3 regions of the Lysinibacillus sp. FN11 genome follow, and region 2 is predicted to be linked to each of the others. Evidence: riboswitches for the same ligand, from Rfam matches in the RefSeq annotation. Region 2 holds a riboswitch; each other region holds the start of a gene.
The links. A riboswitch is a leader RNA that binds a small molecule or an ion and turns the genes downstream of it on or off. The one in region 2 is predicted to bind cobalamin.
Positions count from the first base shown of each region.

Region 1: another riboswitch for cobalamin. It lies ahead of cobT (nicotinate-nucleotide--dimethylbenzimidazole phosphoribosyltransferase); the one in region 2 lies ahead of NP781_RS13130 (energy-coupling factor ABC transporter permease).
Region 3: another riboswitch for cobalamin. It lies ahead of NP781_RS09260 (ABC transporter substrate-binding protein); the one in region 2 lies ahead of NP781_RS13130 (energy-coupling factor ABC transporter permease).

Region 1 is NZ_CP102383.1:656,299-658,570, reverse strand. Features, by position in the region: gene cobT (nicotinate-nucleotide--dimethylbenzimidazole phosphoribosyltransferase) at 1-884, opposite strand, end outside; cobalamin riboswitch at 976-1,152, opposite strand; gene NP781_RS03040 (ABC transporter ATP-binding protein) at 1,249-2,272, opposite strand, start outside.
Region 2 is NZ_CP102383.1:2,436,921-2,439,192, forward strand. Features, by position in the region: gene NP781_RS13125 ((2Fe-2S) ferredoxin domain-containing protein) at 1-371, opposite strand, end outside; cobalamin riboswitch at 517-699, opposite strand; cobalamin riboswitch at 950-1,135, shown strand; gene NP781_RS13130 (energy-coupling factor ABC transporter permease) at 1,284-2,030, shown strand; gene NP781_RS13135 (energy-coupling factor ABC transporter substrate-binding protein) at 2,034-2,272, shown strand, end outside.
Region 3 is NZ_CP102383.1:1,730,997-1,733,268, reverse strand. Features, by position in the region: gene NP781_RS09265 (precorrin-3B methylase) at 1-121, opposite strand, end outside; gene NP781_RS09260 (ABC transporter substrate-binding protein) at 173-1,165, opposite strand; cobalamin riboswitch at 1,327-1,514, opposite strand; gene NP781_RS09255 (elongation factor G) at 1,697-2,272, shown strand, end outside.

The DNA.
Region 1 (2,272 bases), 1.8 Mb from region 2:
GGTTCCTCTGAGGCATGGGAAGGAATAATATAATCTTTTACTTTTGGTTCTAGCTTATAAGCAATGAGCGCGGCAATAGTTGAAATAAATCCATCAATGACAACAGGTTTACGATGGACAGCAGCGCCAAGTATAATGCCTGTCATCGCCCCTATCTCTAATCCTCCAACCTTAGCCAGAACATCAATAACATCATTTGGATTAGGCTTATTTAAGGTAATTGCTTTTTCAATAACTGCTGCTTTATAGGCAATGCCTCCTTGGCCTACTCCTGCACCAAACCCCGTTACTTCGATAGGCTTGCATCCCGTCAAAACAGCTAATATCGCAGCACTTGGTGTTGTATTGCCGATGCCCATTTCTCCAGTCCCAAGTACATCAGCACCTTTTATGATTTCCTCAGTGGCCACCTGGATTCCTACTTCTATCGATTGAATGGCTTCTTGTTTGGCCATAGCTGGACCTTGTGCCATGTTATCGGTACCGTATTTAATTTTATGAATAAGGACTCCTGCATCAAGTGGAATATCTTCTTTTACCCCAACATCTACTGTGACAACCTTTGCATTGGTAATGCCCGCAATCGCACAAACGCCTGTACCTCCCTCAGGAAAATTTAATGTTTGAAAGACCGTCACATCTTGTGGATTCGTGGTTACACCTTCCTCGCAAACACCATGATCTGCAGCACAAACAATCATCACCTTTTTGTCGATCATCGGATATAAGTGTCCTGTTATCCCAGAGAGCTGTACAGCAAGTGATTCTAGTTTACCCAAGCTACCTGGGGGCTTACAAAGCCCATCAATCCGTTTTCTAGCCTGCTCCATACTTTTCATATCAACCCCTTGAATATTTTGAATCGTATCTTGTAATAATTGCATGATTATTTCTCCTCTCGTTCTCATTGAGACAAAATAAAAAATCTGTAGTTTATTGTCATGACAAATAAACTACAGACTTTTCCATCATCTATATCTTCTAAAGCATGTAGGCAGGTCTCCTGGCTCAAGTTCAACATCTCATAGCACCTTCCCAGCAATTCGCTAGTGGCATACACTATGAAACTCCCTTATACAGTGGCGGGTCCGCTAAAGCTTTTCACTTTATTCCCTATTCTCCCAAGTGGGCACCTATTGCTTTTATGTAATTATGTTAAATCTACTTTACAACTTTTTTAGTGTCAAGAGGAAAAATTTTTTTGAGTGTTAACTTAGTACAACCAGCTATTCAAACAATTTAGGCTTATTAAGAGCTTGTAACAACAAATGAATCCCTCTCGTTCACCTGATTGTTATTAACTTCAAATATTTTATCTGCTTCACTTATTAAAACAGGGTGATGAGTAACCAATATAACAGTCTTTTGTTTTTCTTTATTTAAATATAAAAGTAATGTTTCTATATTTATTTGGTTGTCTTTATCAAGCGCAGAAGTAATCTCGTCAAACAAATAGATATCCGCATCTCTTAGAAGCGATCTTGCTATTGAAAGTCTTTGCTGTTGCCCAGTAGATAATTCAAGCCCATTATGCCCAATAAGAGTTTCAAATTTATAGTCCAACGTTTCTATATATGAATAAATGTTAACCATTTTACAAATTTGAATTAATTCTTCATCCGTTGCATTCGGCTTTGCTAATAACAAATTTTCCCTTATTGTCCCTGTCATTATAAAATGCTCTTGCGTTACCAAACATACCCTTTTTCTATAAACATCATTAGGAATATATCTAATATTTTGATTGGATAGAAATATTTCACCCTGATAATTAATGTATAAACCTGATAATATATTCAATAATGTCGATTTACCTGATCCGCTTTCTCCCTTAATCAATACAATTTTCTTCAAAGGTATTTGGAAATTTATATTTTCTAAAACTGGAGATAATGCATTAGTATAGGTAAAGCTTACATTCCGTAACACTATTTTGTCTTTTCTAAAATGATGCGATGAATTTACATAGTCTGATACTATCAATTTCCTTATATTGTATTTATTGTCTCCCATTAAGTTTTTTACTCTATTTACAGACACAATTGCTTCTTGTAAAAAGGAATTTAGTTGAGAAAATCTTAAAAATGACTGACTAAAGTTATTGGCATAGGTTGTGAATGCTATTAATACTCCTAAGGTGAGGCTGCCTTTATAAATAAAGTAGGCACCTATAATAAGGATAATCAAATAACTTGTAAAGTTTAATAATTCTATTATTGATCCTGATTTTATACTTAAACGCATTTTATCAAGAGTATTTTTGTATAATAAG
Region 2 (2,272 bases):
TACCCCTCTTTCACCTTTTCGATCCCTTTAATGGCAGTTGTTTGAGCAGTACGCTGTAATGTACCTTCATGAAGTGTAAAGACATGTTCGTTGTATAAGGATTCATGATGTAAATCTTGTACTAGTGTTCTAGCATGCTCTGTTGATGGCACACGATACCAGTTCCCTTGGGGGTAGGCAATTACCACACAAGCATCCTTGCATCGTCCATTACAGCGCGTTCTTGTCGTATGTATTTCTTGATCGAGTGCTTGCCGCTGTATCTCATCTCGAATGGCTAAGGTAATTTCCTCCCCATCCTTTTTCATGCAGCTACTGCCATTGCAAATAAAGAGATGTGTTTTCATCCCCTCTAAATTCCAAGTTGTCATCTTCTGTCTCCCCTCATTTGCTTTTTGGAAAAAGAAAAACCTTTACTCTATAACGAAGAGTAAAGGTTTTGTAGAAGCCAAATAAAAACGAATAGCATGAAATACAGGTACTCGCTTTCGCTTCAACTTCTCCCTCCGAAAAGTTTGCATGCACAATCAAATAAGCAGGTTTCCTGACTTAAGCTTCATTTTACTATCGCACCTTCCCAAGTTTGCACCAGTGGCTTTGCAATTTCATCAGCTATTACAGTAGCGGGGGCTGTATTGGATTTTCACCAATTTCCCTATTATCTCGAGCTATTCGAGCACTTATTGACGTTTTATATGAAATTTTTATTAGAATTTTAAATAGAAAACTGTCTTTATCATATCTTATTTTTTTAAAATTTCAATATTTCTTTAAAAATTTATGACAAATTTATCAATTTTGAATGGAACTAGGTATGAAATTTATACAATCTATATAATTTACGCATAAATCGTTATCAGAATATTCGCCATTGACCTTTAATTATAAAAATTTATAAAAGGTATAGCATATTTATGGAAATTCATGTTACACTTTGTCGTGAAATCTCACAATTTGAATGTTTTTCGGTGCAAAGTGCTTGTCATTTTGCTTAAAAGGGAAGCCGGTTTGAGTCCGGCGCGGTCCCGCCACTGTAATAGGGAGCTTTATAGAATATGTCACTGTCCAACGGATGGGAAGACCTATAAAGCATTGAACTAGAGCCAGGAGACCTGCCGAAAAATAAGTGATCGTTTCAGCCTACGAGGATAGGTGTGCGGCTTAGCAGATGAGAATGTTATTTGCTTTTTTAGCTATGCACTTTTCCACCAGTGGAGAAGTGCTTTTTTTAATTACGCACGCAATCTTCTAAAAATCTACTAATTAGTTAGGAGGAAAGCTTTTTGAAATTTTCATGGTGGAAACTTAGTTATTTTTTACTGGCCTTTTTAATCGTGCCAAAACGTGCCTTTGCCATGCATATCATGGAAGGTTTTTTACCAATCGAATGGGCTATTTTTTGGTGGGTCATCTCTATTCCATTTATCATTCTAGGATTGCGTTCTATTCGAAAAACCGTTGATGAAAATCCTGAAACAAAAATGCTTTTGGGGCTTTCAGGAGCCTTTGCCTTTGTGCTATCCGCCTTAAAAATCCCTTCTGTTACAGGTAGCTGCTCTCACCCAACTGGTGTAGGACTTGGGACAGTACTCTTTGGCCCTCTAGCAATGAGTGTAATTGGAACAATCGTTTTATTATTTCAATCTTTATTATTAGCTCATGGAGGAATTACAACTTTAGGGGCTAATGCCTTTTCTATGGCTATTGTTGGTCCTTTTATTGCTTACTTTGTCTTTAAAGGTGCTCAAAAAGTAGGCTTGTCATTTTCACTAGCCGTATTCTTTGCAGCTATGCTTGGTGATTTAGGTACATACATTGTGACTTCTGTACAACTAGCACTAGCCTTTCCTTCAGAGGTTGGAGGCTTTATGGCATCCTTTACAAAGTTTGCAGGTATTTTTGCCTTAACTCAAATTCCTTTAGCAGTGAGTGAAGGAATTTTAACGGTCATAGTGATGAATTTCTTGAAAAAATACAATATTAGCGAACTAAAAACTTTACGTGTTTTCTCAACAAAGGAGGCACATTAACAGATGAAAAAAAATTTATTGTTATTAGCAATTGTTGTGTTATTAGCCATCATTCCCTTGTTCATACAAAAAGGTGCTGAATTTGGTGGTGCTGATGGAGAAGCAGAAGCAGCTATTGGTGAAATCAATGCGGAATATGAGCCATGGTTTGAAAGTCTATGGGAGCCACCAAGTGGTGAAATCGAAAGCTTATTATTCGTGCTACAGGCAGCTATAGGAGCTGGCTTTATTGGCTACTTCAT
Region 3 (2,272 bases), 710 kb from region 2:
GTTGTGCAGGCGTATAATGCTTATTAATAATGCCAGGGCTAACGGCTAGACGGGTAAACTCACCATGACGGTTCAGTGTCTCAAATGTTTGATCAGGTACATTTTTTTGAAATGCATTCATTTTTATCGCTCCTTATAAAAAAGGAGCTAGCAAAACGCTAGCTCGAATGGATTAAAAGTTTTCAGGATAGAAGCCCTTGGCTAAAATTTCAATGGCCTCTGCTGCACGAACCCCTTCAGACGCTGCTGAAAGTGGCAGGATGACAAAGCGCTCATTTTTGACCGCTTCCATCTCCTTCAATGCTGGATCATTTTTTAAGAATTGGATCTTTTGGTCTGCCGTTGTTTCACCGTAATCAATCACGACAACTACCTCTGGGTTGCGGTCTACTGCATCTTCCTTCGACACAGTTGTCCATCCTGATTCCACATCACCAAAGATATTTTGACCACCCGCGATTGTCACCAGCTCATTCATAAAGTTTTGACCAGCTGTAAATACATCCTTTTCACCGCTATCAAACACAAGAACACGTAATTTTTCGCTATCTTTTGGTAATTTAGCTTGTACTGCCTCTACATCTTTCGTCATTTGCTCAATTAAAGCTTCGCCACGATCCTCAATACGGAAAATCTTCGCGATATGGCGAATATCAGTGAAAATATCCTCTAATGTTGGCTTTGTCATGTTGGAAGCCGTATGTAAATACGTATGGATGCCTAATTCTTCAAGCTCTTCTGGTGTGCCTACACCCTTTTCGCCAAAGCCACTTTTCCAGCCTGCATATAGGAAATCTGCCTCGGCATCAATGACTTGCTCCTTCGTTGGGTATTGATCGGAAAGCACAGGGACTTTGTCGTATGCCTCTTGCAGTGGCTCATAGATTTTATCATCTAAGTAAGCTGTCCCTACCATAGAATCCTCTAAGCCAAGTGCTAGCATAATTTCTGTCACATGCTGATTTAAGCTAATCGCTTTTGTTGGTGCTTCCGTATATGTTTGACTTGTGTCATTGTTTTCAATGGTTACTTCGGCTGCCGCCTCAGATGGCTCAACCTTTTCACCTTGTGCTGCTGATTCCGTTTTGTCTTTTGCATTACAAGCCCCTAAAACAGCGACCAAGGCAATGATCATCATTAGCCATATACTTTTCCATTTCTTCATGTCCTTTTCTCCTTTGTTGTTAAAATATAGAAAGAAATCAGAGATTTCTTTACTACCCAGGTGTTTGGAAGGGCATAAAAAAACCCTCTTGTCGCCAAGAGAGTAGCATAGTGAAATAACGGTATATTACCTGTATCACTATCCCCATCCTCGTGGTTCTTAGTCAAAAAATACATACTGGCAGGTATCCTGGCTTAGGTTCATCATCTATACGCCTTCCCATAGTTTCACTACAGTGGCATGCTGTATAGACTCCCCATTTACAGTTGCGGGACAGCATCGGAATTGCACCGATTTCCCTTTTAAGCAAATGACAAATGCCATTTGCACCAATACGTTCTATAATGGTCAATACTATTGATAGACTAGCAGAAGAATATTTATCGCGCAATCAGTAGTATGACACTAAAAGTATAATCATCATTATATTAGCACTATTTCGACATAAAGACGAACTATTTTACAAGAAATATAGAAGCTAGTATTCTGTTACAATAAAAAGATAGCATTCTATAGAAACGAGGATTTCTTATGTACAAAACAATTGGTGTACTTGCGCACGTGGATGCAGGGAAAACGACCTTTTCTGAGCAAGTACTTTTTCATACAAATAGTATCCAAGCCCGTGGTCGAGTTGATCATCAGGATACCTTTCTTGATAATCACGAGCTGGAGCGCAGACGAGGCATTACGATATTTGCCGAGCAGGGGCGTATGAGCATTGGCGATGATACATACACATTGATTGATACGCCAGGGCATGTCGATTTCTCCCCTGAGATGGAGCGTGCCATTCGTGTGATGGATTATGCCATTATGATCATTAGCGCTGTCGAAGGGATACAAGGCCATACAGAAACAGTATGGCAACTTTTACGTCAATACCATGTCCCTACCTTCTTCTTTATCAACAAAATAGATCGTGAGGGTGCCAATGTGGAGGCTGTCATCAGCCAGCTTCGCAAAGATTGCTCACAGCATATATTGTTCATCGATGAGCCATTGCGAGCAGACTATGTATCAAATAGCATCATGGAATGGCTAGCGGAGCGCGACGAAAAATTGCTTGATGCCTTTCTGAATGAGTCATTGGAGCATGAACAGTGT